Regions from separate parts of the Streptomyces sp. NPDC101110 genome, predicted to be linked through region 2. Evidence: predicted binding sites of a transcription regulator. Region 2 holds the regulator's gene; the other holds the start of a gene.
The links. The regulator HspR, encoded in region 2, represses chaperone genes until heat shock. The targets are predictions, from matches to a motif close to TTGAGNNNNNNNNNCTCAA.
Positions count from the first base shown of each region.

Region 1: the regulator HspR is predicted to act here: its motif matches at 7,916-7,934, upstream of lon (endopeptidase La).

Region 1 covers NZ_JBIVZM010000007.1:166,244-181,108, forward strand. The annotation lists gene ACIQU3_RS18710 (multifunctional oxoglutarate decarboxylase/oxoglutarate dehydrogenase thiamine pyrophosphate-binding subunit/dihydrolipoyllysine-residue succinyltransferase subunit) at 1-3,118, opposite strand, end outside; gene ACIQU3_RS18715 (ATP-binding protein) at 3,400-4,512, opposite strand; gene ACIQU3_RS18720 (response regulator transcription factor) at 4,509-5,249, opposite strand; gene ACIQU3_RS18725 (spermidine synthase) at 5,385-6,062, opposite strand; gene ACIQU3_RS18730 (rhomboid-like protein) at 6,238-7,041, shown strand; gene ACIQU3_RS18735 (GNAT family N-acetyltransferase) at 7,122-7,781, opposite strand; gene lon (endopeptidase La) at 7,957-10,371, shown strand; gene ACIQU3_RS18745 (MarR family winged helix-turn-helix transcriptional regulator) at 10,563-11,084, shown strand; gene ACIQU3_RS18750 (protein phosphatase 2C domain-containing protein) at 11,167-11,952, opposite strand; gene ACIQU3_RS18755 (nitrate- and nitrite sensing domain-containing protein) at 12,320-14,865, shown strand, end outside.
Region 2 covers NZ_JBIVZM010000004.1:529,874-544,738, reverse strand. The annotation lists gene clpB (ATP-dependent chaperone ClpB) at 1-767, opposite strand, end outside; gene ACIQU3_RS11875 (pyridoxamine 5'-phosphate oxidase family protein) at 870-1,286, shown strand; gene ACIQU3_RS11870 (hypothetical protein) at 1,455-1,790, opposite strand; gene ACIQU3_RS11865 (helix-turn-helix transcriptional regulator) at 2,095-3,126, shown strand; gene ACIQU3_RS11860 (helix-turn-helix transcriptional regulator) at 3,123-4,109, shown strand; gene ACIQU3_RS11855 (LuxR C-terminal-related transcriptional regulator) at 4,072-5,118, opposite strand; gene ACIQU3_RS11850 (sugar ABC transporter substrate-binding protein) at 5,514-6,623, opposite strand; gene ACIQU3_RS11845 (heat shock protein transcriptional repressor HspR) at 6,906-7,358, opposite strand; gene dnaJ (molecular chaperone DnaJ) at 7,364-8,548, opposite strand; gene grpE (nucleotide exchange factor GrpE) at 8,582-9,238, opposite strand; gene dnaK (molecular chaperone DnaK) at 9,235-11,091, opposite strand; gene ACIQU3_RS11825 (undecaprenyl/decaprenyl-phosphate alpha-N-acetylglucosaminyl 1-phosphate transferase) at 11,186-12,205, opposite strand; gene ACIQU3_RS11820 ((Fe-S)-binding protein) at 12,472-14,790, shown strand.

The DNA.
Region 1 (14,865 bases), on a different contig from region 2:
TGAACTCGTCCACGACCGTCTGGGCGCCGTTGACGAAGTCGCCGAACTGCGCCTCCCACATCACGAGCGCCTCGGGACGGGCCAGCGAGTAGCCGTACTCGAAGCCCATCGCCGCGTACTCGGAGAGGAGGGAGTTGTAGACGTTCAGCCGCGCCTGGTCCTCGGAGAGGTACTGCAGCGGCGTGTACTCGTCGCCCGTGCTGCGGTCGATGATGACCGCGTGGCGCTGGCCGAACGTACCGCGCTGCGAGTCCTGGCCCGCCAGACGCACCGGGACGCCCTCCAGCAGGAGGGAGCCGATCGCGAGGGTCTCGCCCATGCCCCAGTCGATCGTGCCGTCCTCGACCATCGACGCCCGGCGCTGCAACTGCGGCAGCAGACGCGGGTGCACGGTGATGTGGTCGGGGATGTTGACCTGGGACTCGGCGATCCGCTTGACGACCTCCGTGGTCACCGCGGTGTTCACGGCGACCGGGAACTCGGCCTGCGGGTCGGAGGGCTCGACCGTCGCCGGCTGGGACGTGGCCTCACGGACCTCCGTGAAGACCTTCTCCAGCTGGCCCTGGTAGTCCTGCAGCGCCTGCTCGGCCTCTTCCAGGGTGATGTCGCCGCGACCGATCAGGGACTCGGTGTAGAGCTTGCGCACCGAGCGCTTCTTGTCGATCAGGTCGTACATCAGCGGCTGGGTGAAGGCCGGGTTGTCCGACTCGTTGTGACCGCGGCGGCGGTAGCAGATGAGGTCGATCACCACGTCCTTGTTGAACGCCTGGCGGAACTCGAAGGCGAGCCGCGCGACGCGGACCACGGCCTCCGGGTCGTCACCGTTCACGTGGAAGATCGGGGCCTCGATCATGCGGGCCACGTCCGTCGCGTACATGGAGGAACGCGAGGACTCGGGGGCCGCGGTGAAGCCGACCTGGTTGTTGATGACGATGTGGACCGTGCCGCCGGTGCGGTAGCCGCGCAGCTGCGACATGTTCAGGGTCTCGGCCACCACGCCCTGGCCCGCGAAGGCCGCGTCGCCGTGGATCGCCACCGGCAGGACCGTGAAGTCCGTGCCGCCCTTGTTGATGATGTCCTGCTTGGCGCGCGAGACGCCCTCCAGGACCGGGTCCACCGCCTCCAGGTGCGAGGGGTTCGCGACCAGGGAGACCTTGATCTGCTCGCCGTCGAGACCGGTGAAGGTGCCCTCGGCGCCCAGGTGGTACTTCACGTCACCGGAGCCGTGCATCGACTTCGGGTCGAGGTTGCCCTCGAACTCGCGGAAGATCTGCGCGTACGACTTGCCGACGATGTTGGCGAGGACGTTCAGCCGGCCGCGGTGGGCCATGCCGATGACGACCTCGTCCAGGCGGGACTCGGCGGCCGAGTCCAGCACGGCGTCCAGCAGCGGGATGACGGACTCGCCGCCCTCCAGACTGAAGCGCTTCTGGCCGACGTACTTGGTCTGCAGGAACGTCTCGAAGGCCTCGGCGGCGTTCAGACGGCGCAGGATGCGCAGCTGCTCCTCGCGCTCCGGCTTGGAGTGCGGCCGCTCCACGCGGTCCTGGATCCACTTGCGCTGCTTGGGGTCCTGGATGTGCATGAACTCGATGCCGGTGGTGCGGCAGTACGAGTCGCGCAGGACACCGAGGATGTCGCGCAGCTTCATCATCGACTTGCCCGAGAAGCCGCCGACGGCGAACTCGCGCTCCAGGTCCCACAGAGTGAGCCCGTGCTCGGTGATGTCCAGGTCGGGGTGCTTGCGCTGCTGGTACTCCAGCGGGTCGGTGTCGGCCATGACGTGGCCGCGGACCCGGTAGGAGTGGATCAGCTCGAAGACACGGGCGGCCTTCGTGACGTCGTCGTCGTGGCTGGCGTCGATGTCCTTGAGCCAGCGGACCGGCTCGTAGGGGATGCGCAGGGCCTCGAAGACGTCGTCGTAGAAGCCGTTCTCACCGAGGAGGAGGTTCGCGACGATCCGCAGGAACTCGCCGGAGGCGGCGCCCTGGATCACCCGGTGGTCGTAGGTCGACGTGAGGGTCATGACCTTCGAGATGCCGAGCTTGTTCAGGGTGTCCTGGGAGGTGCCCTGGAACTCCGCCGGGTAGTCCATGGAGCCGACGCCCATGATCACGGACTGGCCGGGCATCAGACGCGGCACGGAGTGGACGGTGCCGAGGCCGCCGGGGTTGGTCAGGGAGACCGTCACACCGGTGAAGTCGTCCATGCCCAGCTTGCCGTCGCGGGCGCGGCGGACGATGTCCTCGTAGGCCTGCCAGAACTCGAAGAAGTTCAGGGTCTCGGCCTTCTTGATGCCCGCGACCACGAGCTGGCGGTCGCCGTTGGGCTTGACCAGGTCGATGGCGAGGCCGAAGTTGACGTGCTCCGGCTTGACCAGGGTCGGCTTGCCGTCCTTCTCCGCGAAGGAGTAGTTCATCGACGGCATGGCCTTGATGGCCTGCACCATCGCGTAGCCGATCAGGTGCGTGAAGGAGATCTTCCCGCCCCGGGCGCGCTTCAGGTGGTTGTTGATGACGATGCGGTTGTCGAACAGCAGCTTCACCGGGACCGCGCGCACGGACGTGGCCGTGGGCACCTCCAGCGAGGCGTTCATGTTCTTGGCGACCGCGGCGGCGGGGCCGCGCAGCACGACCTGCTCGGGGCCCGAGGGGGCCTCGGCGGCGGGCTCGGCCTTCTTCGCGGCGGCCGGCTTGGCGGCCGGCTTCGCGGCCGGGGCGGCCTGCGCCGGAGCGGCGGCCTTGGCCGGAGCGGGGGCCGGGGCCTGCGCGGCGGGCTTCGCCGGAGCCGGGGCGGGGGCCGGCGCCGCGGTGGGCTTCTCGGCGGCCGGGGCCGGGGCCTGCGCGGGAGTGGCCGGAGCGGCCGGCTGAGCGGTGGTGGTGGTCCCCGCGGCCCCCGCGGCCGCGGTACCCGCCGGAGCCGAGGCGGCAGCCGCCCCTGGCTTGTAGTCGGCGAAGAAGTCCCACCAGGCTCGGTCTACCGAATTCGGGTCCTGGAGGTACTGCTGATAGATCTCGTCGACGAGCCACTCGTTGGCACCGAACGACGCGGCAGGGTTCTTCCCCGCTTGGTCGGTGTCGGTCGAGATGCTCGAGTTACTGGGGGACTGTGGCGACACGGCGGCAACCGCCCTCTTCCGCTTCACAAGATGATGGACAGCGGGAATCAAGGCTACGCCCCCTGGAGGGGGAAGGTCAGGTCGGGCCCGTTCAACGTCGTGCAAGTCACATCTGGAACCGTGTTTCGGGGCTTGAAATGGCGGGAAACAAGCGTGGTTCCGCTTTGTGAGGGAAGAGCGGGGCGGGGCCCGGGGCGCCGAGGGCGCGGGCCCGTGCCTGATCACACGTGTCCGTCAGCGCGGACGCTCGTGGATCTTGTGGCTCCGCTTCGAACTTTACGTCAACTTGGCACAGATGGAAGTCCCGGAAGAGTGACAAGAATCCGGCAACCCCGCTCGGATTCGGCCACTCCGATCCGGCCCCCGTGCAGGTCCACCGCCCAGCGGGCGATCGCCAGGCCGAGGCCCGTGCCGCCGTCGCTGCCCGGTCCCTGCGGCCGCTTGACGCTGCCGCGGTTGAACCGCTCGAAGACGCGGTGCCACTCGGACTTCGGGATGCCGGGGCCCTCGTCCAGGACCTCCAGCTCCAGCGACTCCGGCAGGGCACCCCGGCGTGCCTTGACCGTCACCCGGCCGTGCGGCGGGCTGTGCTTGACCGCGTTGTCGATCAGGTTGGCGACGACCTGGTGGATGCGTTCCGGGTCGGCGTGCGCCGTCAGCTCCGGCGGATGGACGTCGAGGTGCAGATGGACGTCCGTACGGGTGTGACTGCCCGAGCCGGTGGCGATGCCCGCGCGCACCGAGGCGACCATGTTGGCCTCCTTCAGTACGCCGGACAGATACGGCCACACCTCGAACCGCCGCTGTTTCAGCGGTACGACGCCGTTGTCCAGGCGGGACAGGTCCAGCAGCGTCTCCACCAGCCGCCCGAGGCGCTCGGTCTGCTTCAGGGCCGTGCGCATGGTCTCCGGGTCGGCCTGCGTGACGCCGTCGACGATGTTCTCCAGCACCGCGCGCAGACCCGCGATGGGTGTGCGCAGCTCGTGCGAGACGTTCGCCACGAGTTCCTTGCGCTGGCTGTCCTGGGCCTCCAGCTCGTCGGCCATGGCGTTGATCGTCACGGCCAGGGCGCCCAGCTCGTCACGCCGGGTCTCGCGCGTACGGCGGGTGTAGTCGCCCTGCGAGATGGAACGGGCCACCGCGGTCATCTCGTCCAGTGGTGCCGTGAGCGAATGGGCCACGAACTGCGTAATGAGAAGCGTGGCGATCATCGAGAAGACCGTGATGAAGCGCAGCTCCGTCTTGGTGTGCACCGCGATCACCGACAGACCCGTGGTGATCAGCACCGAGATGACGACCAGCGCGCCCAGCTTGGTCTTGATCGAGAACGGGCTCACCCCGCCCCAGGGATCCGGCTCCCGGGGGTTCCTCCGTGCGGCCGGCCCGCCGCTCATGGCGTCGGGGTCTCCAGGGCGTAACCCACGCCGTGCACCGTGCGGATCCGCTCGGCGCCGATCTTCCGGCGCAGCGCCTTGATGTGGCTGTCGACCGTGCGGGTGCCGGAGGCGTCCGCCCAGTCCCAGACCTCGGCGAGCAGCTGCTCACGGGAGAGCACCGCGCGCGGGGTGTTCGCCAGGCACACCAGCAGGTCGAACTCGGTGGGCGTGAGGTGGACGTCCTCGCTGCGCACCCGGACCCGGCGCTGCGCGTGGTCGATCTCCAGCTCGCCGAGGCGCAGGATGCCGGAGCGGGGGGTGGCCGCCGCGATGGCGGCCCGCTCCACCCGGCGCAGCAGGACGTGCACGCGCGCCGCCAGCTCCCGCATCGAGAACGGCTTGGTCATGTAGTCGTCGGCGCCGACGCCGAGCCCGACCAGCATGTCGGTCTCGTCGTCGCGCGCGGTGAGCATCATCACCGGCACCGGGCGGGCGGCCTGCACGCGCCGGCAGACCTCCAGGCCGTCGAAGCCGGGCAGCATGATGTCGAGGATCAGCAGGTCGGGCTGCCACGCCTCGGCGGTGTCGACCGCGGCCGGACCGTCACCCGCCGTTTGCACGAGGAATCCCTCGGCGCGCAGGCGGGTCGCGATGGCGTCCACGATCGTCGCGTCGTCCTCGACCACCAGGACCCGGCGCTGTGCGCCCGGAGTAGCCGTCGCCGAACCGTTGTGGGAGGTCTGTGTCTGCTCCATCGCCCGCCCCTGGGGTGTGCTTTCCGGAATCAGTGGGGTGATTCCTTCTGACTGGCTATGCCTGCGCATGGTTGCGATTGACGCTTGAATGATCGGCGTCAGGGGAGCAGCGTACGGGGAGTCAGTACGCCTTTGCTATCCAGGGCGGATGGCGAGGTGTACGACGTCCGGAACGCCCCGGGCAACCGGGATCTCTTCGGTACGCACCTGTTGGAACCCGGCATTCCGCAAGGTTTCTTCGAATTCCGGTGACGGCTGGGCGGACCAGACCGCCAGAACCCCGCCGGGTCTCAACACCCTTGCGCAGCTTGCCAGTCCGGCTTCCCGGTAGAGATTTCCGTTGCCCTCCGTGACGGTCCAGCCGGGTCCGTTGTCGATGTCGAGGCACAAGGCGTCGTACGTGTCGGATGTCTCATTGACGTGCGCGACGAGATCGGCCTCCACGATGTGCGCGCGAGGATCGGCCAGGGCCTGGGCGGAGAGTGCGGACAGAGGGCCGTCGAGGTGCCATTCGACGATCGCGTGCTCGCGCTCCACCACCGTGATCCGCCCCCAGCGCGGGTCCGCCGCGGCGTGCGCGAGGGAGAAGCCGACGCCGAGTCCGCCGATCAGCACCTCGGGGCGGTCCCGGCCGGCCAGGGCGTCCAGCGCCGCGTCGACCAGCCGCCGCTCCGAGCGGCCGTCGGAGGTGTCCATCAGGAAGCAGCCGTTGGAGATGATCTCCAGCCGGACACCGTGCCGCCGCAGCACCACCTCACCGTGGGGGCCCTCGCGACGGTCCAGGACATCGGGAATGTCGTACGAGGCAGCCATGGGGGCATCCTGACAGGGAAGAGGTGTGCGGCGCCTCGCAATTCGCCGGGCCCAGGGGCGGCGGGACGCGCGGCCGGGCATGCGGGTTGCTGTGAATCGGCTCTCGCGTGGCGAGGGTCACAGACAGCTCCGCGCCCAGGGCGAAGGCTGGGACCCGACGAAAGGAGTGCCCGCTGTGGAACCCACCGCGCCGCCCTGCGGGACGGCCGCACCGACGCCGGCGGCGGGCGCGCCCGACCCCTTGGTCCCGGGGTCGCTGGACGGGGTGCCGCGTCAGCGGGGCCCGCGGGACAGACCGGCCGCGGACGTACGGCAGCCCACCCCGGCGGTGGAACCCACGGTGCGGCGCATTCGCCCCTGGCGGCTGCTGCCCACCCCGACGGGCACGCCGTTCACCTTCGGATACGCACTCCTCCTCTGCCTCACCTCGCTGATCTCCGCGCACGCGGACCCGGCCCTCGTGCACGCCCTGCTCCAGGGCTCCAGCACGGATGTGACACACCTGCTCCGCACGCCGGAGCTGGTGGTGGTCGGCAGCGCGCTGTGGGTCGCGGGCGGGGTGACCTCGCCGTTCGCCATCGCCTTCGTGCTGGTGCTGACCGCGCTGGAACGGCGGATCGGGGGCGTGCGCACGGCCGGTGTCTTCCTGCTCGGCCATGTCCTCGCCACCCTCGCGACCGAGGTCCCGGTGGGTCTCGCGGTCCTGGCCGGGCACTTGCCCGACAGCTCGCTGCACCGCCTCGACTACGGCGTGAGCTTCGGCGTCGCCGCCGGCATCGGCGCCCTGTCCGGCCTGCTGCCGCCATGGCTGCGTCTGCCGCTGCTGGCCGGGTTCGGCTGGATGCTGCTCCAGGACCTGCTCGCCTTCACCGACCCGATGACGAACTGGGGGCACCTCATCGCCCTGGCCATCGGGATCGCGACCTGGCCGGTGGTCCGGCGGTGGTACGCGGCACGCCGCGGCCCGGCCGGTGCCTGAGGCGTGAGGCTCCTCAGGCCCGGGCGGAGGCGGTGGCACGCGCGGTCCTGGCTGGGCCGGCGCTTGAGGCGTGAGGTCCTTCAGGCCCGGGCGGAGGCCGGCGGGTCGTGCCTGGCGCTGGTCAGCGTGGCCACCACCGTCCAGCCCAGTGCCTCGTAGAGCCCTCGTCCCGCGGGTGTTCCGGCCAGCACCCCGGTCCGCGCACCCTGCCGGGCGGCGGCGTTCTGCAGTGTCCTCATGACGAGACCGCCCAGACCCTTGCGGCGGTGTTCGGGCGCCGTCTCGATCTGGTCGACGACGGCGGTCCCGCCCGTCGGGGCGATCTGGCCGCGCGCCGCGAGGGACCCGTCCGGTGCGGCCACCATCAGCCGGGTCACTCCGCCGCGCGACCACTGGCGCAGCCGGTAGCCGGCGGGCGCCTCGGGAGCGCCGTCCGCCGCCAGCGGGACGGTCATCAGATATCCCGGTTCGGGGTCGATCCACCAGCTGTCGTCCAGCCAGCCGGAGACCACGGCCGGGTCCCGGAAGGCCTTCAGCCACACTCCGTGCCCGGTGACCGACTCGGCCACCTTGCGGACGGTCGTCTCGTCGAGGTCCTCGCCCGTCGCGCCGAACACATGCCGTGTGACGTGCCCGGACATGCCCACGTCGATCGTCCGGCCCCAAGGTTCGGCCAGCGGCGGGGCGGCCTCTCGTGACACGACCCATCCGTCCACCCATGCCTGCACGGTGCCGTCCACGCCATCCCCCTGTAATGAGTGCGGTCCTTGATCGTCTATTACTCGATGGACCTTACGCGCCCTCCCGGCCCCGGCGTCATCGGTGATCGCTGACAGCGAACAGGCCCTGGGGAACATCCCGGCGCGCCCAAGCATTGAGTCGGCATAGCTCAACTTGACTGCCGAAGGGGAGATCATGGCTTCGACGTCCACACCGCTCACCCTGCCCGTGCTGCCGCTCGACGGAGAGGTCGTGCTGCCGGGGATGGTGGTCCCGCTGGACCTGAGCGATTCCGAGGTCCGTGCCGCGGTGGAGGCCGCTCAGGCCGCTGCTCGGTCAACGCCCGGAAAGCCTCGGGTACTCCTGGTGCCACGCATCGACGGGACCTACGCGAACACCGGTGTGCTCGGCACCGTCGAGCAGGTCGGCCGGCTGGCCGACGGGGACCCGGGCGCGCTGATCCGCGGCCGGGGGCGGGTGAGGATCGGTGCGGGGACCACGGGTCCCGGCGCGGCCCTCTGGGTCGAGGGCACCAGCGTCGACGAGATCGTTCCGGAGCCGGTGCCCGGGCAGATCGCCGAACTGGTCAAGGAGTACAAGGCCCTCGCCACCGCCTGGCTGCGCAAGCGCGGCGCCTGGCAGGTCGTCGACCGGGTCCAGGCCATCGACGACGTCTCGGCGCTCGCCGACAACTCCGGCTACTCGCCGTTCCTGACCACCGAGCAGAAGGTCGAGCTGCTGGAGACCACCGACCCGGTGGCCCGGCTGAAGCTCGCCACCCAGCAGCTGCGCGACCACCTCGCCGAGCAGGACGTGGCCGAGTCCATCGCCAAGGACGTCCAGGAGGGCGTCGACAAGCAGCAGCGAGAGTTCCTGCTGCGGCGTCAGCTCGAAGCCGTACGCAAGGAGCTGCGCGAGCTCAACGGCGAGCAGGAGGGCGAGGAGTCCGACGACTACCGCGCCCGGGTGGAGGCCGCCGACCTGCCCGAGAAGGTCCGCGAGGCCGCGCTCAAGGAGGTCGACAAGCTGGAGCGGTCCTCCGACCAGTCACCCGAGGGCTCCTGGATCCGCACCTGGCTCGACACGGTCCTGGAGATGCCCTGGAGCGAACGCACCGAGGACGCCTACGACATCCGGGGCGCCCAGGCCGTCCTGGACGCCGAGCACGCGGGCCTGGAGGACGTCAAGGAACGCATCACCGAGTACCTGGCGGTGCGCAAACGCCGTGACGACCGGGGCCTCGGCGTGGTCGGCGGGCGGCGCGGCGGTGCCGTGCTCGCGCTCGTCGGGCCGCCCGGCGTCGGCAAGACCTCGCTCGGCGAGTCCGTCGCCCACGCCATGGGCCGCAAGTTCGTGCGCGTCGCCCTCGGCGGCGTCCGCGACGAGGCCGAGATCCGCGGCCACCGGCGTACGTACGTCGGCGCGCTGCCCGGCCGTATCGTGCGGGCCATCAAGGAAGCCGGGTCGATGAACCCGGTGGTGCTCCTCGACGAGATCGACAAGGTGGGCTCGGACTTCCGGGGCGACCCGGCCGCCGCCCTCCTCGAAGTGCTCGACCCGGCGCAGAACCACACCTTCCGGGACCACTACCTGGAGGTCGAGCTGGACCTGTCCGACGTCGTCTTCCTCGCGACCGCCAACGTCCTGGAGGCGATCCCGGAGGCCCTGGCCGACCGGATGGAGATCGTCCGCCTGGACGGCTACACCGAGGACGAGAAGGTCGTCATCGCCCGGGACCACCTGCTCCCGCGCCAGCTGGAGCGGGCCGGGCTGGACCAGGACGAGGTGACCATCGACGAGGGCGCGCTGCGCAAGCTCGCCGGCGAGTACACACGCGAGGCGGGCGTGCGCACCCTGGAGCGGTCCGTCGCACGGCTGCTGCGCAAGGTCGCGGCCCAGCACGAACTGGGCGAACGGCAGCTGCCCTTCACCGTCCGGGACGAGGACCTGCGCGAGCTGATCGGCCGGCCCCACCACGTGCCCGAGTCCGCCCAGGACCCGGCCGAGCGGCGGACGTCCGTGCCGGGCGTGGCGACCGGCCTCGCCGTGACCGGGGCAGGAGGTGACGTGCTCTACGTCGAGGCGTCCCTGGCCGATCCCGAGACGGGCGCGGCCGGGCTGACCCTCACCGGTCAGCTGGGTGACGTGATGAAGGAGTCCGCGCAGATCGCGCTGAGCTTCCTGCGCTCACACGGCGCCGAACTCGAACTGCCGGTGGCCGACCTGAAGGACCGGGGCGTGCACATCCACTTCCCGGCGGGCGCGGTCCCCAAGGACGGTCCGAGCGCGGGCATCACGATGACGACGGCTCTCGCGTCCCTGCTCTCCGGCCGGCTGGTCCGCACCGACGTGGCGATGACCGGCGAGGTCTCGCTGACCGGGCGGGTCCTGCCGATCGGCGGTGTGAAGCAGAAGCTGCTCGCCGCGCACCGGGCGGGTGTCACCACGGTGATCATCCCCAAGCGCAACGAGCCCGACCTGGACGACGTCCCGGCGGAGGTGCTGGACAAGCTCGACGTCCACGCCGTCACCGACGTCCGCCAGGTCCTGGAGCTGGCGCTGACGCCCGCGGCCAACGGGGCGGCGCCGGAGGTTCCGGTCGCGGCGTGACGGACGTGACCGGATGAGGGAAGGCCCGGGTTCTCGTGAGGGAGGCCCGGGCCTTCACCGTGTGGCGGCCCTGTGGACACGAATGCCCTGACCTGCGGAATACTTGCCGAACTGCGGTGATGGCGGCAGATGGCGGAAAATCCACGTACCGGAACTCTCAGGGCCGGGCGACGACCGAGGCAGGGGCTGACGTGCACGAGGGCGGCAACGACGACGGACACCGCGACGCCGGTGCGACCGGACCCGGTGTGGCCGGAACGGGTGTGGCCGGAACCGGTGTGGACCAGCCCGCCTTCCTGGCCCTCGAACGCGAGCTGACCGTACTGCTGCGCCGCGCCCGGGCCAGCCAGGGCGAGATGGCCCGCGAGGTCCACCCCGACCTGGAGTCGTCCGCGTACGGACTGCTCGTGCGGCTCGACGAGTGCGGAAAACAGCGGGCCACCGAGCTCGCCGCGTACATCGGTGTCGGCAAGGCGACGATGTCCCGCCAGCTGCGCGCCCTGGAGGAACTCGGGCTGGTCGCCCGCGAGCCCGACCCCGCCGACGGACGCGCCTGGCTCGTGGCCCTCACCCGGGAGGGCCACGACCGCGTCCGCCGCGTCCGCGAGGCGCGCCGCGCCCGCTACGCCGGCCGCCTGGCCGACTGGGACTCCCGCGAGGTCACGGAGCTGGCCCGGCTGCTGCACCAGCTCAACCGCGGCATGGAGAAGTAGACCGGGCGAGCGTCCCGGACCCGGCGCCGCGGCAGGCGACGTTCGCCGCGTCGCGACGCCGGCATGATCCAAACGACAGGCCCTAGAACTCGACGTACACGGCCGTCGCGTCGTCGTGCCTCTTGCTCCCGCCCAGGAGCGTCCGGGCGGCGTCCGACCTCTCCAGCGACCGGACGCGGTCCACCAGGGCCTGCGGGCCTTCCTTGCGGACGAGGCGGAGGCAGTCCGTCCAGTCGCCCTCCTCGAACCGCTCGACCCAACGTGTCGCGCCGTCCGTGAGCGCGGCCAGAGCACGGACCTCGCCGCGGGGCACGGTTCCGGTCACCGCCCGGGTAGCCACCGACGGGTCGGCGGCCGCCGTGAAGAAGCCGCCCTCCAGGTTGCGGAAGGTGGAGTCCACCAGCGCGTCCGTGGCCAGCGCGGAGCGGGGGAGCAGGGTCAGCCGGTCGTCCAGGACGGGTGTCACCACGCCGTCCGGGGACTCCAGCAGCAGGGCCGAGTCGGACAGGACCAGATACTCCACCGTGGCCGGATTCCAGCGGGCCACGGTCACCGTGGCCTGAGGGGTTCGAGGGTGAGAAAGGTCACAGGTTGCGGCGTGCGCCTCGGAGGTACGCGCGATGGCACGGGACAAGGCGTCGACCAGGGAGACATCCGGGAGTGAAACGGTCAGTTCGGTCAGTGATCCGCCGAGGCGTGCGGTGAACCAGGGGACGGAATGCAGACACCCCGTCCCGGTTCTCGGCGGTGTGACCCCGTCCAGGACGACGACCGAACCACCCTGTCCCGAGGCCGGTAGTCCGACAGCGGCGAAGTCCTCGTTGGGGCGGTCGGCGTCGCCCGGTTCGGACACGAGTTCAGTGCGCATCCAGCCAGTCTGCACGAGCCCTTCACAACGTCCGCAGAAGACCGGCAATGGTTGCCGGACCGGCGCAGCGGCGCAGGTCAGACGCCGGGTTTGGGATGGAATGATTTGTTCCGGGAAGGCGTGGTGGCGAATACTGCCACCGGCCGTCGCCGTCGTCCAACCGGCGTGCCGCACAAGGCCGCTGCAAAGGCCTGCGGAACTTGCCCCTCAACTCCCGTCCGGGGTTCACTCCTTCGGGTGGCGGGTCAGGTGATGCGCGTGCGCTGCCCACCGGCGCTGGGAGGGTCGGGAAGTGTACCGGGAGTGCGCACCAGTTGACGGAGCGTCACCCGGGCCCAGAGTTCACGAGTCAGGAATGCGAGCACCGGTGCAGAAGACGCGGCCTCGTCGCACAGGCAAGCAGACGGCCCCCGCTCAGGGCGCTGAGCCGACGCCCCCCACCGGCAAGGGCCGTCCCACGCACGTACGCAACCGGCTGATCGTGGCCGTTGCCGTGGTGGCCGCCGCCATCGCCGGTGCCGGCACCCCGTCCGTCCTGGCGGCCTCCGGTCAACTCCACGACTCCCAGGAACTGGTGACGCTCGCGGAGCAGACGCAGGACGCGCTCGCCCTCGCGCACTCCCTCGCGGACGAGCGGGACGAGGTCACCGCCTACATCGCGGCCGGACGCCCCAAGGACAAGGCGCCGTCCGAGCAGCGCAGCGCCCGGGTGGACCGGCAGGTCGAGGAGCTGCGCTCCGACACCGACACGCCCGCCTCGCTCCGCTCGGACCTCGACGGCATAGCGGCCGTGCGCAGGGCGGCGCTCACCGGCAAGAGCAGCGCCCTCGAAGCGCACCAGGCGTACTCCGCCGCCATCACCGAACTGCACCGGCTCGCCGAGCAACTGGCGCAGCAGACCCCGCCGCGCGCGGGCGAAGGCGGATACGCGTTGGCCGAGCTGGATTCCGCCGTCCAGCAGGCCGCCGCGGCCCGCGGGCTGCTGCTCGCCGCCCTGAGCGTGCCACGCAGCACCGGCGCGGTCGTCGACCCCGTCACCGGCCTTCCGACCGAGACCTCCACCTCCTCGGACGCCGACACCCGGCAGCGCGACGCCCTCAGCGCCGCCGCCCAGCAGGCCCGGCTGCGCTCCGACGCGGCCCTGGCCGACTTCCGCGGCACGGCGCCCAAGCCGGCCCGGGCCTCCTTCGACTCCACGGTCACCGGCACCGAGGTCAACTCCGCCGACAAGTACCTCGCCACCCTGACCGACCAGCCGACGCTCTCCCGCAGCGATCTCGCGACCGGCACCAAGAAGCTGGAGACGGCGCTGTCCGCCCGCGTCGATCTGATGCGCGGCGTGGAGTCGGCCCTCTACGACCGCCGCACCAAGGACCTGGAAGCGCTGCGCGACGACGACGTCACCGCGCTGGAGATCCGCATCGCCGTCCTCGGCGCCCTCATGCTGCTCGCCGTCGGCGTCGCCACGGGCATGGCCCGCAGCCTCACCCGCCCGCTCGCGGTGCTGCGGCTCGGGTCCAAGCGCCTCGCCGACGCCGACGACCCGGCGGCCGAGGAGCCGGTGAAGTTCACCGGCCGCAACGACGAGTTCGCCCAGGCCGTCCGCTCCGTCAACGCACTGCACGCGCACGCGGTCGCCCTCACCGAGCGGATCACCACGCTGGAGTCCGACCGCAAGCACCTCGTCGGGCAGCGCCAGAAGATGGCCGACGCGCGCGAGGAACTGCGCGGTGAACTCGCCGAGTCCGCGGCCCAGCTGGAGCGGCTGCGCACGGCCATCGGCGGCACGTTCGTCAACCTCGCCCTGCGCACGCTCGGCCTCGTGGAGCGGCAACTGGCCGTCATCGAGAACCTGGAGGAGCGCGAGCAGGACCCGGACCGGCTCGCCACGCTGTTCAAGCTCGACCACTTCGCCACGGTCATGCGCCGCCACAGCGAGAACCTGCTGGTCCTCGCCGGTACCGAGCACGTCCAGCACGCCGCCGGTCCCGTGCCGCTCGTGGACGTCGTCCGCGCCGCGGTCAGCGAGATCGAGCGCTACGAGCGGGTCCGGATCGCCGCCCTGCCGCCGCACGCGCACATCGCGGGGTTCGCCGCGGACGACCTCTCCCACCTGCTCGCCGAACTCATGGAGAACGCCACCTCGTTCTCCCCGCCCGACCTGCCCGTCGAGGTCTCCGGCTGGCTGCTGGAGAACGGCGAGGTCATGCTCTCCGTCCAGGACGAGGGCATCGGCATGACCGAGGACCGGCTGGAGCGCCTCAACTCCCGCCTCACCGACTTCGACCCCGAGGCGCCCTACGACCAGGAGGGCGAGGACGGTCTCGGCCTCGGCCTGTACGTCGTGGCCCGGCTCGCCCACCGCCACGGCGTGCGCGTCCAGTTGCGCGAACAGAAGCAGGGCGGTGTCGCGGCGGTCGTCGTCCTGCCCCGCACGCTGCTGGCCGCCGCCCCGGCCGTGGCCGTACCGGCCTCCGGCCCCCTCACGGGCACGGCCCACTCCTTCTCCTTCCCGGGCGCCGACGCCGAGGCCAACTCCAACGTCCTGCCCGGCCGCGCCTCCGGCGACGACCCGCTGGTGGCCCTGGCGGAGAAGGCCGTCGAGCGGAGCGAGGCCACCGAGATCACCTCCGCCGCCCGGCACCCGGAACCGGCAGGGGAGCCGGAACCGGCCGAGGCGGCAGCAGCGGCCGAGGCGACTGCACCGGCCGAGGTGCCTTCACCGGCCGGGGCCATGGAGAGGACCGAGGCGCCGGAGACGGCCGCCCGGCCGGCGCACAACGAACCGGTGGATCACATCGCACCGGCTGCCCCGGCCGAGACCACGGCCCCCGTGGAGTCCCCCGCGGAAACCACGATGGAGCTGCTCATCCCGGCGCAGCAGGGGACGCCCGGTCCGGCCGAGCGCGAGAG
Region 2 (14,865 bases):
AACTCGCCGCGGTACTTGGCACCCGCGACCATGGCGCCCAGATCCAGCGCGACGAGCCGCTTGTCCTTCAGCGACTCGGGCACGTCGCCCTTGACGATCCGCTGGGCGAGTCCCTCGACGACGGCGGTCTTGCCGACGCCGGGCTCGCCGATGAGGACGGGGTTGTTCTTGGTCCGCCGGGACAGCACCTGCACGACCCGCCGGATCTCCTGGTCGCGGCCGATGACCGGGTCGAGCCTGCCCTCGCGTGCGGCGGCGGTGAAGTCGGTCCCGAACTTCTCCAGGGCCTTGTACTGTCCCTCGGGGTCGGCGGTGGTCACCCGGCGCTGGCCGCGGGTCTTCTGGAAGGCGGCCTGCAGCTTCCTGGCGTCGGCCCCCTGCTGGGACAGCACCTCGCCGGCCGCGCCGCCCTTCGCTGCGAGGGCGATGAGGAGGTGCTCGGTGGAGAGGTAGTCGTCGCCCAGGTCCTTGGCGCGGGCCTGGGCGTCGGCGACGACGGCCAGCATCTCGCGGTTGGGCTGGGGCGGCGCGACGGTCGACCCGGTCACGCTCGGCAGCCCGGCGAGCACGCGCTCGGCTCCGGCGCGCACGGCGGCCTGGTCGGCGTCGACCGCGGCGAGCAGGTCGGTGATGTTCTCGTTGTCCTGTCCCTGGAGCAGCGCGAGCAGCAGGTGGGCAGGGGTGAGGTCGGGGTGTCCCTCGGTCACGGCCCGGTTGCTGGCAGCGTTGATCGCATCCCGGCTCCGGTTGGTCAGCTCGGCGTCCACGTTCGCGTTCTCCTCCTTGCACTGACCCGAACGGCTTGCACAAAGTTGAGTCTAGTGCACTCAAGGACGGTTCGTGGAGGCTCGGGGGTCTAAGTTCCGGGCATGGCGACCAAGTACTCCGTGGACCCCGGCGCTCCGGACCCGTCGTTTCTCGGCTTCTGGCGGGAGCGGCACCTGTGCACCCTGACGACTCTCCGCCCGGACGGCACTCCGCACCTGGTACCCGTCGGGGTCACATACGATCCCGAGGCCCGTCTGGCTCGGGTGATCACCAACCGGGGCAGCGCGAAGGTGCGGTACGTGCGGGCCGCCGGGGAGCAGGGGGCGGCCGTCGCCGTCTGCCAGCTGGAGGGCCGCCGCTGGGCGACGCTGGAGGGCCGGGCCTTCGTCCACGAGGAGCGGGACCGGGTGGCCGAGGCGGAGCGGCGGTACGCGGAGCGCTACGGCAGGACCCCGTCACCCAATCCCGCACGCGTGGTGATCGAGATCCAGCTGACGCGGGCGATGGGGCGGGGTTGAGCGAAGTGAACATCCACACCGGTGATCGACAGGATCCGGCCACTGCGGGACGGCGTCGATACCCGGAAATGTCCCTGAAAACTGCAGCGGCGTCACCGTGTTCAGGTCACGGTGACGCCGCTGCGGGGGGAAGCACCTGAGCGATCTTTTTACGACGGGGGAATCGCGTCAGGCACTGCGGGGGGTGGCAGAGATGGTCCTCGGGGCAGGGGAGTCGGCCTCCACCTGCTGATGGTCCCGTTGGTCCAGGTTCACAAAGATCATTCCGTACCGTACGGCGCACCGCACGGGCTGCGGCGCCCCCCGAGGCCGCCGCAGACACCGGTAAGCCCGTACGTCCTCGTCGTCGTCCCGCGTGACGACGACCGGTTCACCGAAAACAGTCACCATCAGCGAGTCACCACTGTGGGGGATGGCGGTGACCAGGTCGATGAAGTGCCAGCCGGAGCGGTAGGCGGTGGCCATTTCACGGCGGAAGGAGCGGTCGTCGGGTGGAGTGGTCACGGTCAGCTCCCCGCCCCGTCGACTCCAGGGCTCGGCCACTGAGTGTTGTCAGTAGCTGCTGCGACGCTCACAGCTGCCGCCGGCCACTGCGTGTTCGCCCGGGCCTCGCGCCCCTCATCGGAGAAGCCACTCAGTGCACCGAGGGCTACAACAGCGGAGAAGGCGGCGACAAGCACCGAGCGAAGCATTTTGTTACGCATAGTCGGCTTCGTCCTCACTTGAAGGTCCCCTTTTCCCCCGTCGAGTACGACGATGGCTCATTCGGGCACGTCATGGCCACACAATCGATGCATCATGTTCCTGCATGTTCAGGACCCTGGGGGGTGGAGATTTGGGCTCCAATCGGACTAAGGGTGCGCATACCCACCCGATTACCGAGCTGTGCGAGGCAGGAAGTCGCCTCTATACCACAGCTCTTCGGGCTGGGCGGGTCGCGCGCACCGACGCGGAGTCCGCTCCCTGCCTCATCGAACTCGCTTTGCTCCACCCCGATCCCGACGATCAGGACTGGTTGCGCCCCGTGCCTCCGGCGGTCGCGCTGGCGCAGCATCTGCATCCCCTCGAGCGGGAGATCACCGAGCGCAGGCGCCTGTCCGTGCAACTCGCGGACACCTTCGAGCCGTTCATGGCCATGGGTCTGCAGTCGACGACCACCAGTGACTCCATCACCGTGCTGGAGGGCGGTGAACGCATCAACGCCGCGCTCAACCTGGCCACCACCCAGTGCCGGACGGAGCTTCTGACAGTGCAGCCCAGCGACCGTGTCTCCGAGCGGAGCCTGCTGCGAAGTCTCGAACGGGACAAGCCCCTCATCGATCGCGGTGTGAAGGTCCGGAGCCTGTACCAGCACACCGCCCGTTACAACCCGGAGAAGCTGGCGTACGTTGCCCGGCTCTCCGACGGGAAGGTCGAGTACCGCACCATCGACGAGTTGGTCGAGCGCCTGATCATCTGCGACGAGACCGTCGCGTTCATCCCTGCGCGCGACGACCAGCAGGTCGCCCTCGAGCTGCGTCATCCGGGGCTCGTCCGTTACCTGATCAAGGTTTTCGAGTACCTGTGGGACCGCGCGGTTCCGATGAGCACCGGCGCGCCCTACGAGGTGGCGTCCGACGGCATCACCGAGATCCAGCACTCCATAGCCAAGCTCTTGGTGGAGGGTCACGTGGACGAGGCCATCGCCCGCCGCCTCGGCATGAACGTGCGCACCTGCCGGGCCCATATCGCCAAGCTCGCGTCGGCCCTGGGCAGCGGAAGCCGAGCGCAACTCGGTTACCTCATCGCGCGGTCCGGGATGCTGAAACAGGACGACGGAACAGGAGGAAGTCCCGGGTGACGTCGGTGTTGCACCCGGAGCACGGTGCGGAGGAACTGTGCTCCAGCGGGGCGGGGCTGTACGAACGGGCCCTTCGCGAAGGGCATGTGACCGCCGAAGCGGCTCAAGCCGCGCCGTGTCTGGTGGACTTCGGCCTCCTGCGTCCCGCCGTCGACGACCTGCGTCGTCTGGAACCCGTCGCACCCGTCGTCGCGCTGCACCGGCTGCTGCGGGCCTCCGGCGAACGGATCGTGCAGGAACGCCGGCGGGAGGAACGGCTGACCGCCGCGTTCGAATCACTCATGGACCTCGAAGGGCACCGCGCGGTCGCGGACGCCACCCCGGCCCTCCGGCTCCTCGGCGGAAAGGGCCGGATCAATCAGGCCCTCACGGAGGCCTTGGCGGACGCGTCACGGGAACTGCTCACCATCCAGCCGCGCTCGGGCCTTCCACGGGAACAGGTCGCGGCGGCCTACGCCGTCGCCATCCGCCGCGACCAGGCGCTCCTGGACCGTGGTGGCCGCATCCGCACTCTTTACCCGCACACACTCCGGCACTCCCCCACGACCGTCGCCTACCACGAACAGCTCTCGGGAGACGTCGAGGCGCGGGCTCTGGACGAGATCACCGACCGGCTCATCATCGTCGATCGGGACGTCGCCTTCATCCCCGCCGACGGCAACGGTGTGGCGCTCGAGATCCGTCATCCGGCCATCATCGAGTACCTGGCCACCACCTTCGACCGCCTCTGGCGCCTGGCCACACCGGTCTTCCCCGAAGCCACCCCCCAGCCCTCCCACAACGGCATCACCCCCCGCCAGCACGCCATAGCCGCCCTCCTCGTCGAAGGTCACACCGACGCCGTGATCGCCGAGCGGCTGGGGATGAACATCCGCACCGCCCGCGTTCACATCGCCAAGCTCGCCGCGACGCTGGGCAGTCGGAGCAGGGCGCAGCTCGGGTTCCTCATCGGACGCTCGGGGATTCTTGACCAGGAACGCTGAGGGGCTTGGTGGGGCGCTGCGGTCCGTCCAGGCCCGCCTGGGCGATGCGGACGCCCAACTGCGTACGGCTCGCCGCGCCCAGCGTCTCCGACAGGCGCGCGATGTGCGCCCGGCACGTCCGGACGCTTATGCCCAGCCGTTCCGCGATGACGGCGTCCTGATGCCCTTCCGCCAGCAGCGCCGCGATCGACTGCTCCCGGTGGGAGATGCCCTCGATGCCCGTGTCGGGGAGCGGGGCCGTGAGCGGGATGGCCAGACGCCACAGCCGTTCGAAGACGGTGACGAGGTACTCGATGATCGCCGGGTGCCGTAGCTCCAGGGCCATCGTGCGGTCGGTGTTGGCGGGGATGAAGGCCACCGTCCGGTCGAAGAGGATCAGCCGGTCGATCACCTCGTCCAGCGTGCGCGCCTCCACCGCGTCGCCCATCAGCTCCAGATACGTCAGCAACCCCTGCCCGTGCCGGGCGACATGGGTGTACAGGTCCCGCATCCGCACCCCGCGGCCGCGCAGGGACATCGCCCGGTGCAGCCCCTCGGACAGTTCCGCCTCGCGGCGAATGCCGCCCGGCTGGACCGTGAGCACCTCGGCCGTGCACGCCTGGGTGGCCTCGTCCATCGCCGCCTGGATCCGGGCGAGTCCGTCCAGGACCCGGATGGCCGGGCCCTCCGCCGCCGACGCGGCCGACTCGGCCGGCCGCACCAGGCTGCCCAGTCCCGCGTACCACTCGACGGCCGCCACGGCCGAGCCCACCCGCCGCTGACTCGCGCTGACCTCGTCGAACATCCCGCGCAGCAGGCGGGTCATGACCTCCTGCGGGGACGTCGGCACCAGCCAGTCCATGTCGTCGGGGTCGGGGTGCAGCAGGGCGAGTTCCAGCAGGCAGGGCACCGGCCCCGCGTCCCGGCGCGGCACCCGGCCGCGCCGCACGGCCCGGGAATACACGCGATCCCCGGCGTCGCACAGCCGGTCGGCACCGTGGGGATGCTCATCCGCCCCGTGCCCGGCCATCGCCCATCCCACCCCCGGTTCCGCCGTCTTCCGCAGCGCAACTATGCGCGGACCCGACGTGCTCCGCAACACGGCTCCCCGCGTGACGACCACCGGAAACCACCGGTACGCACCGGTATCTCCAAGCCCGGCCCGACCGAACCCGCCCCTGGCCACGAGCCCGCGCGCAGGCCTGTTCGCGGGTCCGGTCGCAGGCCTTTCGCGGGTCCGGTCGCAGGCATGTTCGCGGTTCCCTCGCGCGCCTGTGCGCGGCTCCGCTTGCAGGCTGTTCGCGGGCTTGGCCGCAAGTCCGTTCGCAGGCCTGGCGGCAGGTCCCGTCGCGGGCCTGTTCGCAGGCCGTCGCAGGCCTGTGCGCAGTAGAACCCGGGGGGTGGTGAACCCTGCTCGGGGTGTGGCTACTTCAGGCCGATGGCCCGGCACGCCGCCTTGTAGTCGGCCGTGCAGATGTCCGACAGCTTGTAGATGTCGTCCGCGACCACCGTGTCCTTGATGTTCTCCTTGGTGAGCGCGACCACGGGCACGAGCTGCGCCGGGATGCCCTTGTCGGTGGGGCTGTCGACCTTGTCGCGGGTGAGGGCGGCGAACTGGATGTCACGGCCCTGGACCTTGGCGACGGCCATCTCCGCGGCGTTCTCCGCCTCCTGCGGGTACGACTTGTACACACTCATGTACTGCTGACCGGCGATGATCCGCTGCACCGCGGGCAGCTCCGCGTCCTGGCCGGTGATCGGCGGCATCTCGGTCACCCCTGCCGCCTGCAGCGCCTTGACGATGCCGCCGGCCATGCCGTCGTTGGCGGAGTACACCGCCGCGATGTTGCCCTTGCCGACCTTCTGGATTGCGCGGGCCATGTTGGCCTGGGCGTTCTCCGGCTTCCAGTCCTCGGTGTCGAAGGAGTCGGCGATCGTCACCTTGCCGTTCAGCTCGGACATCGCGCCCGCCTTGAACTGCTTGGCGTTCGGGTCGGTCGGCGAGCCGTTCATCATGACGATCTTGTCGGAGAGGCTCGCCTTCTCGCCGATGGCCTCCAGCAGCGTGCGGCCCTGGACCTCGCCGACCAGCTCGTTGTCGAAGGAGATGTACGCGTCGATCGGGCCCTCGGCCAGCCGGTCGTAGGCGATGACCGGGATGCCGGCCTCCTTCGCCTTCTTCACTCCGCTCGCGATGGCCTTCGAGTCGACCGCGTCCAGCAGGATCACGTCGACCCGGTCGTCGATCATCTGCTGCAGCTGGCTCGCCTGCTTGTCCGCGCTCGCCTCGGCGTTGGCGTACTCGACGCGGCCCTTGTCGTTGGTGAGCGACTCGACCTTGGTCTTGATGATCGGGTAGTCGAAGTTCTCGTACCGCGTGTTCGCCGTCTCGGGCAGCAGCAGCCCCACGGTGATGTCGTTGCCCTTGGCCGGGCTCGCGTCGTCACTGCTCCCCGTCGCGTTGAGCACGCCGCAGCCGGCGAGCGTGACGGACATCGTGGCCGCGGCCACGGATATGGAGATACGACGACGCATGGGGGAGCTCACTTCGCGTGTGATTCGGACGTGGGCACAGCTTTACGGCCCATGTGACTGAAAAGCCAACGCGGAGGCGCCCCCCAGCGTCAAGCGGAACCACTTAACGAGATGACAACACCACGCTCCGCAGTGGTTGTGAAGACGGTGCGGAATCGCCTTCAAGTGCTCTGCACCGTTCAGTCATTGACAGGAGACCCGGCGAAATCGGGTCAAGGCAAACGAAAGGGACCGGGAGTTGACTCCCGGTCCCTTTCACGCACTGTCACGCGGGCGCGTGGGTCAGTCGGACTGCTGCTGCCGCTTCGGCCGCCACACCACCAGCGCGCTGGTCTGCTGCACCTCCTGGTACGGCACCAGGTCGCGGCGGTACGACGCGTGCACCGCCGCCTCGCGCTGCCGCATGGCCGCGGCCGCTCCGTCGAGCGCGTCCTGCATCTCGGCCACCCGGGCCTGGAGCGCGGCGACCTGGTTCTCCAGTTCGATGATGCGCTTGATTCCGGCCAGGTTGATGCCCTCGTCCTGCGACAACTGCTGGACGGTGCGCAGCAGTTCGATGTCGCGGGCAGAGTAGCGGCGGCCCCGGCCGGGGGTGCGGTCGGGGGAGACCAGGCCCAGGCGGTCGTACTGGCGCAGCGTCTGCGGGTGCAGGCCGGACAGCTGTGCCGCGACCGAGATGACGTAGACCGGGGTTTCCTCGGTCAGTTCGTACGGATTGCGACGACGACCGTCCATCTGCCTCATGCTCCCTTCGCGGCCTGGAACAGATCCGCCCGCGGATCCTCACCCGCGGTGGCCTCGCGGTACGCCTCGAGTGCGTCACGAGCCTTCCCCGACAGGTCCTTCGGGACACTCACCTCCACGGTGACCAGGAGGTCGCCGCGGGTGCCGTCCTTGCGGACCGCGCCCTTGCCCCGGGCGCGCATGGTGCGCCCGTTGGGCGTGCCCGGCGGCAGCTTCAGGGTGACGGGCGGGCCGCCCAGGGTGGGCACCCGCACCTCACCGCCGAGGGCCGCCTCGGCGAAGGTCACCGGGACGGTGACCGTGAGGTTGTCCTCCTTGCGGCCGAACACCGCGTGGGAGTCGACGTGCACGACCACATAGAGGTCGCCCGCCGGCCCGCCGCGCTCGCCCGGTGCTCCCTTGCCGCGCAGCCGGATCCGCTGGCCGTCGTTGACGCCGGCGGGGATGCGCACCTGCATGGTCCGGGAGGACTTGGCCCGGCCGCTGCCCTTGCAGACCTCGCAGGCGTTCTCCGCGATCAGGCCGCGGCCCTTGCAGTCCGGGCAGGGGTCGGTCAGGGAGAAACCGCCGCCGCTGCCCCGGGCGACCTGCCCGGTGCCGACGCAGGTCGGGCACACGCGCGGTGTGCCGTTCTTGTCGCCGGTGCCCGAACAGGCCTTGCAGGGCGACTGCGAGGACATCCGCAGCGGGACGGTCGCGCCCTCGATCGCCTCGGTGAAGCTGAGCGTCACCTCGGACTCGATGTCCTGGCCGCGCCGGGGGTGCGTACGCGTCCCCGGCCCGCCCGCGCCACCGCGGTTGAACAGGCCCCCGAAAACGTCACCGAGCCCGCCGCCGAAGCCGCCGGCCTCTTGGCCGCCCTGGGCGCCGCCTCCGAAGAGGTCGCCCAGGTCGAAGTTGAAGGAGCCGCCCGCGCCGCCCGGCCCCGGGCGGAAGCCGCCGTTGCCGAAGAGGGCGCGCGCGTCGTCGTACTCCTTGCGCTTCTTGGGATCGCCGAGGATGTCGTTGGCCTCGGAGATCTCCTTGAAGCGCTCCTCCGCCTTGACGTTTCCCTTGTTGGCGTCCGGGTGGTTCTCGCGGGCGAGCTTCCGGTACGCCTTCTTGATCTCGGCCTCGGTGGCGTCCTTGGGGACGCCGAGGACCTTGTAGTAGTCCTTCTCGATGAAGTCCTTGGTGCTCATCCTCGACGCCCCTCCTTCCCTTCGTCCGTGACGTCAGCCCTCGTCCGGGCCACCGCTCTCCTTGTCGTCGGCGTCGGCGGACTCCTCCGCCTTGACCGTCTGCGCCCCCGGCTGGGGTTCGGCCACCGCCACGCGGGCGGGGCGGATGGTGCGCTCGCCGATCCGGTACCCGGGCTGCAGAATCGCCACGCACGTCGTCTCGGTGACGTCGGGTGCGTAGCTGTGCATCAGGGCTTCGTGGATCGTCGGGTCGAAGGGCTCGCCCTCCTTGCCGAACTGCTGCAGGCCCATCTTCGCCGCGGTGCTCTCCAGCGACTCGGCGACGGACTTGAAGCCGCCGACCAGTTCGCCGTGCTCACGTGCGCGGCCGATGTCGTCGAGCACGGGCAGGAGCTCGGTCAGGAGGTTCGCGATGGCGATCTCCTTGACCGCGATCCGGTCGCGCTCGACCCGGCGGCGGTAGTTCTGGAACTCGGCCTGGAGGCGCTGGAGGTCCGCCGTGCGCTCGGTGAGCGCGGAGCGGGCCTGGTCCAGCTGGGCCACCAGGGCCACGTCCTGGCCCGTGTCCCCGGCCGGGGCCGCCCCCTCCTCCGCGGAGGGGGAGGCGGCCTTCGGCTCGGCGTCGTCGGAGGTGGCGCCGGAAGGGACGTCGGGCTGCTGCTCGTCGAAGCCCGGGGTCTCCTCCGTCACGCGGCACCGTCCTTCCGGTCCTCGTCGACGATCTCGGCGTCGACGACGTCGTCGTCGGCGGACTTGGCGCCGTCGGCCGCGCCCGCGTCACCGGCGGGGCCACCGGCGGCCTGGGCCGCGCCCGCGTCCGCGTACATGGCCTGGCCGAGCTTCTGGGAGACGGCCGCGACCTTCTCCGTGGCGGTGCGGATCTCGGCGGAGTCCTCGCCCTTGAGCTTCTCCTTCAGCTCGGCGACGGCCTCCTCGACCTCGGTCTTGATCTCGCCCGGGACCTTGTCCTCGTTGTCCTTGAGGAACTTCTCGGTCTGGTAGACGAGCTGCTCGCCCTGGTTGCGCGACTCGGCGGCCTCGCGGCGCTTGTGGTCCTCCTCCGCGTACTGCTCGGCCTCCTGGCGCATGCGGTCGACCTCGTCCTTCGGCAGCGAGGAGCCGCCGGTGACGGTCATCTTCTGCTCCTTGCCCGTGCCCAGGTCCTTCGCGGTCACGTGCATGATGCCGTTGGCGTCGATGTCGAAGGAGACCTCGATCTGCGGGACGCCGCGGGGCGCCGGCGGCAGACCGGTCAGCTCGAACATCCCGAGCTTCTTGTTGTACGCCGCGATCTCGCGCTCGCCCTGGTAGACCTGGATCTGCACGGACGGCTGGTTGTCCTCGGCCGTGGTGAAGATCTCGGACCGCTTGGTCGGGATCGTGGTGTTGCGCTCGATGAGCTTGGTCATGATGCCGCCCTTGGTCTCGATGCCGAGGGACAGCGGGGTGACGTCGAGGAGCAGGACGTCCTTGACCTCGCCCTTGAGGACACCGGCCTGGAGGGCGGCGCCGATGGCGACGACCTCGTCCGGGTTGACGCCCTTGTTGGCGTCCTTGCCGCCGGTCAGCTCCTTGACGAGCTCGGCGACGGCGGGCATACGGGTGGAGCCGCCGACGAGGACGACGTGGTCGATCTCGCTGATGGAGATGCCGGCGTCCTTGATGACGTTGTGGAACGGCGTCTTGCAGCGCTCCAGGAGGTCCGCGGTCAGCTGCTGGAACTGGGCGCGGGTGAGCTTCTCGTCGAGGTGCAGGGGGCCCTCGGCGGAGGCGGTGATGTAGGGCAGGTTGATCGAGGTCTCGGTGGACGAGGACAGCTCGATCTTCGCCTTCTCGGCGGCCTCGCGCAGACGCTGCAGGGCCATCTTGTCCTTGCCCAGGTCCACGCCGTGGCCGGACTGGAACTGCTGGACCAGGTAGTCGACGATGCGCTGGTCCCAGTCGTCACCACCGAGGTGGTTGTCACCGTTGGTGGCCTTCACCTCGACGACACCGTCGCCGATCTCCAGCAGCGAGACGTCGAACGTACCGCCACCGAGGTCGAAGACCAGGATGGTCTGGTCGTCCTTGTCGAGGCCGTACGCCAGGGCGGCCGCGGTCGGCTCGTTGACGATGCGCAGCACGTTCAGACCGGCGATCTCGCCGGCCTCCTTCGTGGCCTGACGCTCGGAGTCGTTGAAGTACGCCGGGACGGTGATGACCGCGTCGGTCACCTTCTCGCCCAGGTAGGCCTCGGCGTCCCGCTTCAGCTTCTGGAGCACGAAGGCGCTGATCTGCTGCGGGTTGAAGGGCTTCCCGTCGAGCTCGATCTTCCAGTCGGTGCCCATGTGACGCTTCACGGAGCGGATGGTCCGGTCCACGTTCGTGACCGCCTGGCGCTTGGCCACCTCTCCGACGAGCACCTCACCGTTCTTGGCGAAGGCGACGACGGACGGCGTGGTCCTGGCGCCCTCGGCGTTGGTGATGACGGTGGGCTCGCCGCCCTCCAGAACGCTGACGACGGAGTTAGTCGTGCCCAGGTCGATGCCGACCGCACGTGCCATGGTTGATTCCTCCAGCTGACTTGAGTGGAACGGACTCAAGTGTGCACGACGGCTCCCCACCGGTCAACAGACCTGAGCCGGGCAGGCTCAACTCTTATCCGCTCCTTACACGCAATGAAGCGTTGACCTGCGTAGATACGCTGCGTCTGGGTGCGTACACAGGGACACGGAAGAGGGCGAGCACGACGACGAGGGCCCCTCCCGCCACCCACCACAGGGCACCGGCCCCGATCCGGCCGGCATGCGCGAGTACCCCGACGAGCATCCCCGACAACGCCCCGGCCCCCAGCAGCAGACACGCCGCCGGCGCGGTCAGGCCGAGCCGCCGCAGCCGGTGCGCGAGATGGTCGGGCCCGCCGCGCGCGAGCCCCCGCCCCGCCGACTTCCGCGTCACGAGCACGAGCACGGCGTCCGCGGCCGGTACGGCGGTCAGCCCGAACAGGACCCCCGCGCTCTCCACGACCTCGAACCCGGCCCGGCTGTACACGGCACCCACGGCGATCACGAACCCCGCGGCCATGGACCCGCAGCCGCCCAGGGCGACGCGCGCGGGATGCCAGTTGTGGAGGAGCAGGCCGGTCAGCGCGGCGGCCAGCACGCTCATCAGCCCCGCGAGCCCGTCCATCATGCCGACGGCCGCACAGGCCGCCACCCCGAAGGCGGTGACGACGCCGACCGTACCCGCCAGCCCGTCGGCGTGATCGAGCCCCCGGAACCCGGCCACCACCGCCACGACCCACCCGACGGCCAGCAACCCGGGCCCCACCCCCGTCTCCCCGAACGGCACGACACACGCGGCCGCCACGCCCGTACCGGCGGCCAGCACCCTCCGCCGCAGCCGCCAGACGTCACCGGCCAGCCCGAGCAGGGCGACGGCGCCCGCGGCGGCCAGTACCCCGTGCGTCCCGTCACCGGGCGGCACGAGCCCCAGCCACTCCCCGCCCCCGGCGACCAGTCCCGTGACGAGCACGACGGCCACACCCCCGGACAACGGCACATCCCGCTGGCGGCGTCGCTCGACCAGCCGAAGCCGCAGCGCGGGTGCCCGCAGTGCGGCCGCGAGCAGGGCGGTGAGGAGAAGGGCGGTGGCGGCGGCGGTGATCCCGTAGAGCACGGATATAAGTTAGGCGGGGATATGACATTTCGGTACGAATAACACGAGGAGATCTGCGTCGGGATGCACGCCGGGTCCGTGGCCGGATCCGCCCGCTCCTGAGGCAACCCTCAGCGATTCAGATCACTGCCCACCCGGCTACAGTGCGGCGGAAGATAGGGGTAGTCTCAGACGGACTGCATAAGTTACCGCTTAGTAATTTCGGGTAGGCCTGAAGAACGAACAGGTCACCCCGACGAAACCCCTCGCAGGCCCGAGGAGCCCCCATGCAACTCGCCGCGATCATCGTGTCGCTGGTACTGACCGTGATCGGCGTCGCGCTGCTCGCACGCGCGATCGGCCAGTTCGTCCGGTACTTCAAGCTGGGCCAGCCGGTCCCGGCCGGAACCCGGACCGACAATCCCTACCAGCGCAGCGTGACCCTGGTGAAGGAGTTCCTCGGCCACACGCGCATGAACCGGTGGGGCATCGTCGGTGTCGCCCACTGGTTCGTCGCCGTCGGGTTCCTGACGCTGCCGCCGACCCTCGCCCAGGCCTTCGGCCAGCTGTTCCAGGCCGACTGGGTGCTGCCGGTCATCGGTGAGTTCCTGCCGTTCGAGCTGTACATCGAGTTCATCGGCGTGATGACGATCCTGGGCATCGCGGTGCTCATCGCGATCCGCCTGCTGAACCTGCCGAGCCGCCCGGGCCGCAAGTCCCGCTTCGCCGGCTCCAAGGCGGGCCAGGCGTACTTCGTCGAGTACGTCATCCTGACCATCGGCCTGGCGATCTACGTGCTGCGGGGCCTGGAGGGCGCCCTCCACCACGTCGACCACTACGAGGCGTCGTACTTCGCGTCGTACCCGCTGGTGCTCGCGTTCAAGGGCCTGAGCGTCTCCGCGCTGCAGAACCTCGTCTACTTCGTCGCGATGATCAAGATCGGCACCTCGTTCATCTGGATGATCGTGGTGTCGCTCAACACCAACATGGGTGTCGCCTGGCACCGCTTCCTCGCCTTCCCGAACATCTGGTTCAAGCGTGAGGCGAACGGCGGCACGGCCCTCGGCGCGCTCCAGCCGATGACGTCGGGCGGCAAGCCGATCGACTTCGCCGACCCGGGCGACGACGACGTCTTCGGTGTCTCCCAGGTCGAGCAGTACTCCTGGAAGGGCCTGCTGGACTTCTCCACCTGCACCGAGTGCGGCCGCTGCCAGTCGCAGTGCCCCGCCTGGAACACGGGCAAGCCCCTCTCCCCCAAGCTGCTGATCATGTCGCTGCGCGACCACGCGCACGCCAAGGCGCCGTACCTGCTGGCCGGCGGCGGCAAGACCATGGAGGGCGAGGAGAAGGCGTCCGAGGAGCAGCTCGCCTCGGTGCCCGCCGCGGCTCTCGCGGAGGCCGAGCGCCCGCTGGTCGGCACCGCCGAGGAGAACGGCGTCATCGACCCGGACGTCCTGTGGTCCTGCACCACCTGCGGCGCCTGCGTCGAGCAGTGCCCGGTGGACATCGAGCACGTCGACCACATCGTCGACATGCGCCGCTACCAGGTGATGATCGAGTCGTCGTTCCCGTCCGAGGCGGGCACGATGCTCAAGAACCTGGAGAAGAAGGGCAACCCCTGGGGCCTGGCGAAGAAGCAGCGCCTGGAGTGGCTCAAGGAGGTCGACTTCGAGGTCCCGGTCGTCGGCAAGGACATCGAGGACCTGTCCGAGGTCGAGTACCTGTACTGGGTCGGCTGTGCCGGCGCCCTGGAGGACCGCGCCAAGAAGACCACGAAGGCCTTCGCGGAGCTGCTGCACATCGCGGGCGTCAAGTTCGCGATCATGGGCGGCGACGAGAAGTGCACCGGTGACTCCGCCCGGCGTCTCGGCAACGAGCCCCTGTTCCAGGAGCTCGGCATGGAGAACGTCATGGCGCTGAACATGGCGTTCGGCGAGGAGATGGACGACGAGGGCAAGGTCGTCGCCGAGTCGGCGAAGCCCAAGTCGGCCAAGAAGATCGTCGCCACCTGCCCGCACTGCCTCAACACGCTCGGCAACGAGTACCCGCAGCTCGGCGGCGACTACGAGGTCATCCACCACACGCAGCTGCTCCAGCACCTCGTCGACGAGGGCAAGCTGATCCCGGTCACGCCGGTCGAGGGCATCATCACGTACCACGACCCGTGCTACCTGGGCCGCCACAACAAGATCTACACGCCGCCGCGCGAGATCATCGCCGCGGTTCCCGGTGTCCGCAACGAGGAGATGCACCGCCACAAGGAGCGCGGCTTCTGCTGCGGCGCCGGTGGTGCGCGGATGTGGATGGAGGAGCGGATCGGCAAGCGCATCAACAACGAGCGCGTCGACGAGGCCCTCTCCGTCAACCCCGACATCGTCTCGACGGCCTGCCCGTTCTGCCTCGTCATGCTCACCGACTCGGTCAACGGCAAGAAGAACGACGGCAAGGCGAAGGAGTCCATCCAGGTGGTGGACGTCGCCCAGCTGCTGCTGGACTCGGTGAAGACGCCGGTCCAGGCGGAGGCCACCGACGACGGCGACGACGGCGAGCCGCCGGCCGGCACGGCGGACTCTACGAGCGCGCCGGAGCCGGAGCCGGTGAAGTAGGCAGTTCCAGCCGGTTGTTCCGACGGTTTCGACGCCCCTTGTCCCGAGTCATCGGGCGGGGGGCGTCGGCGTTCC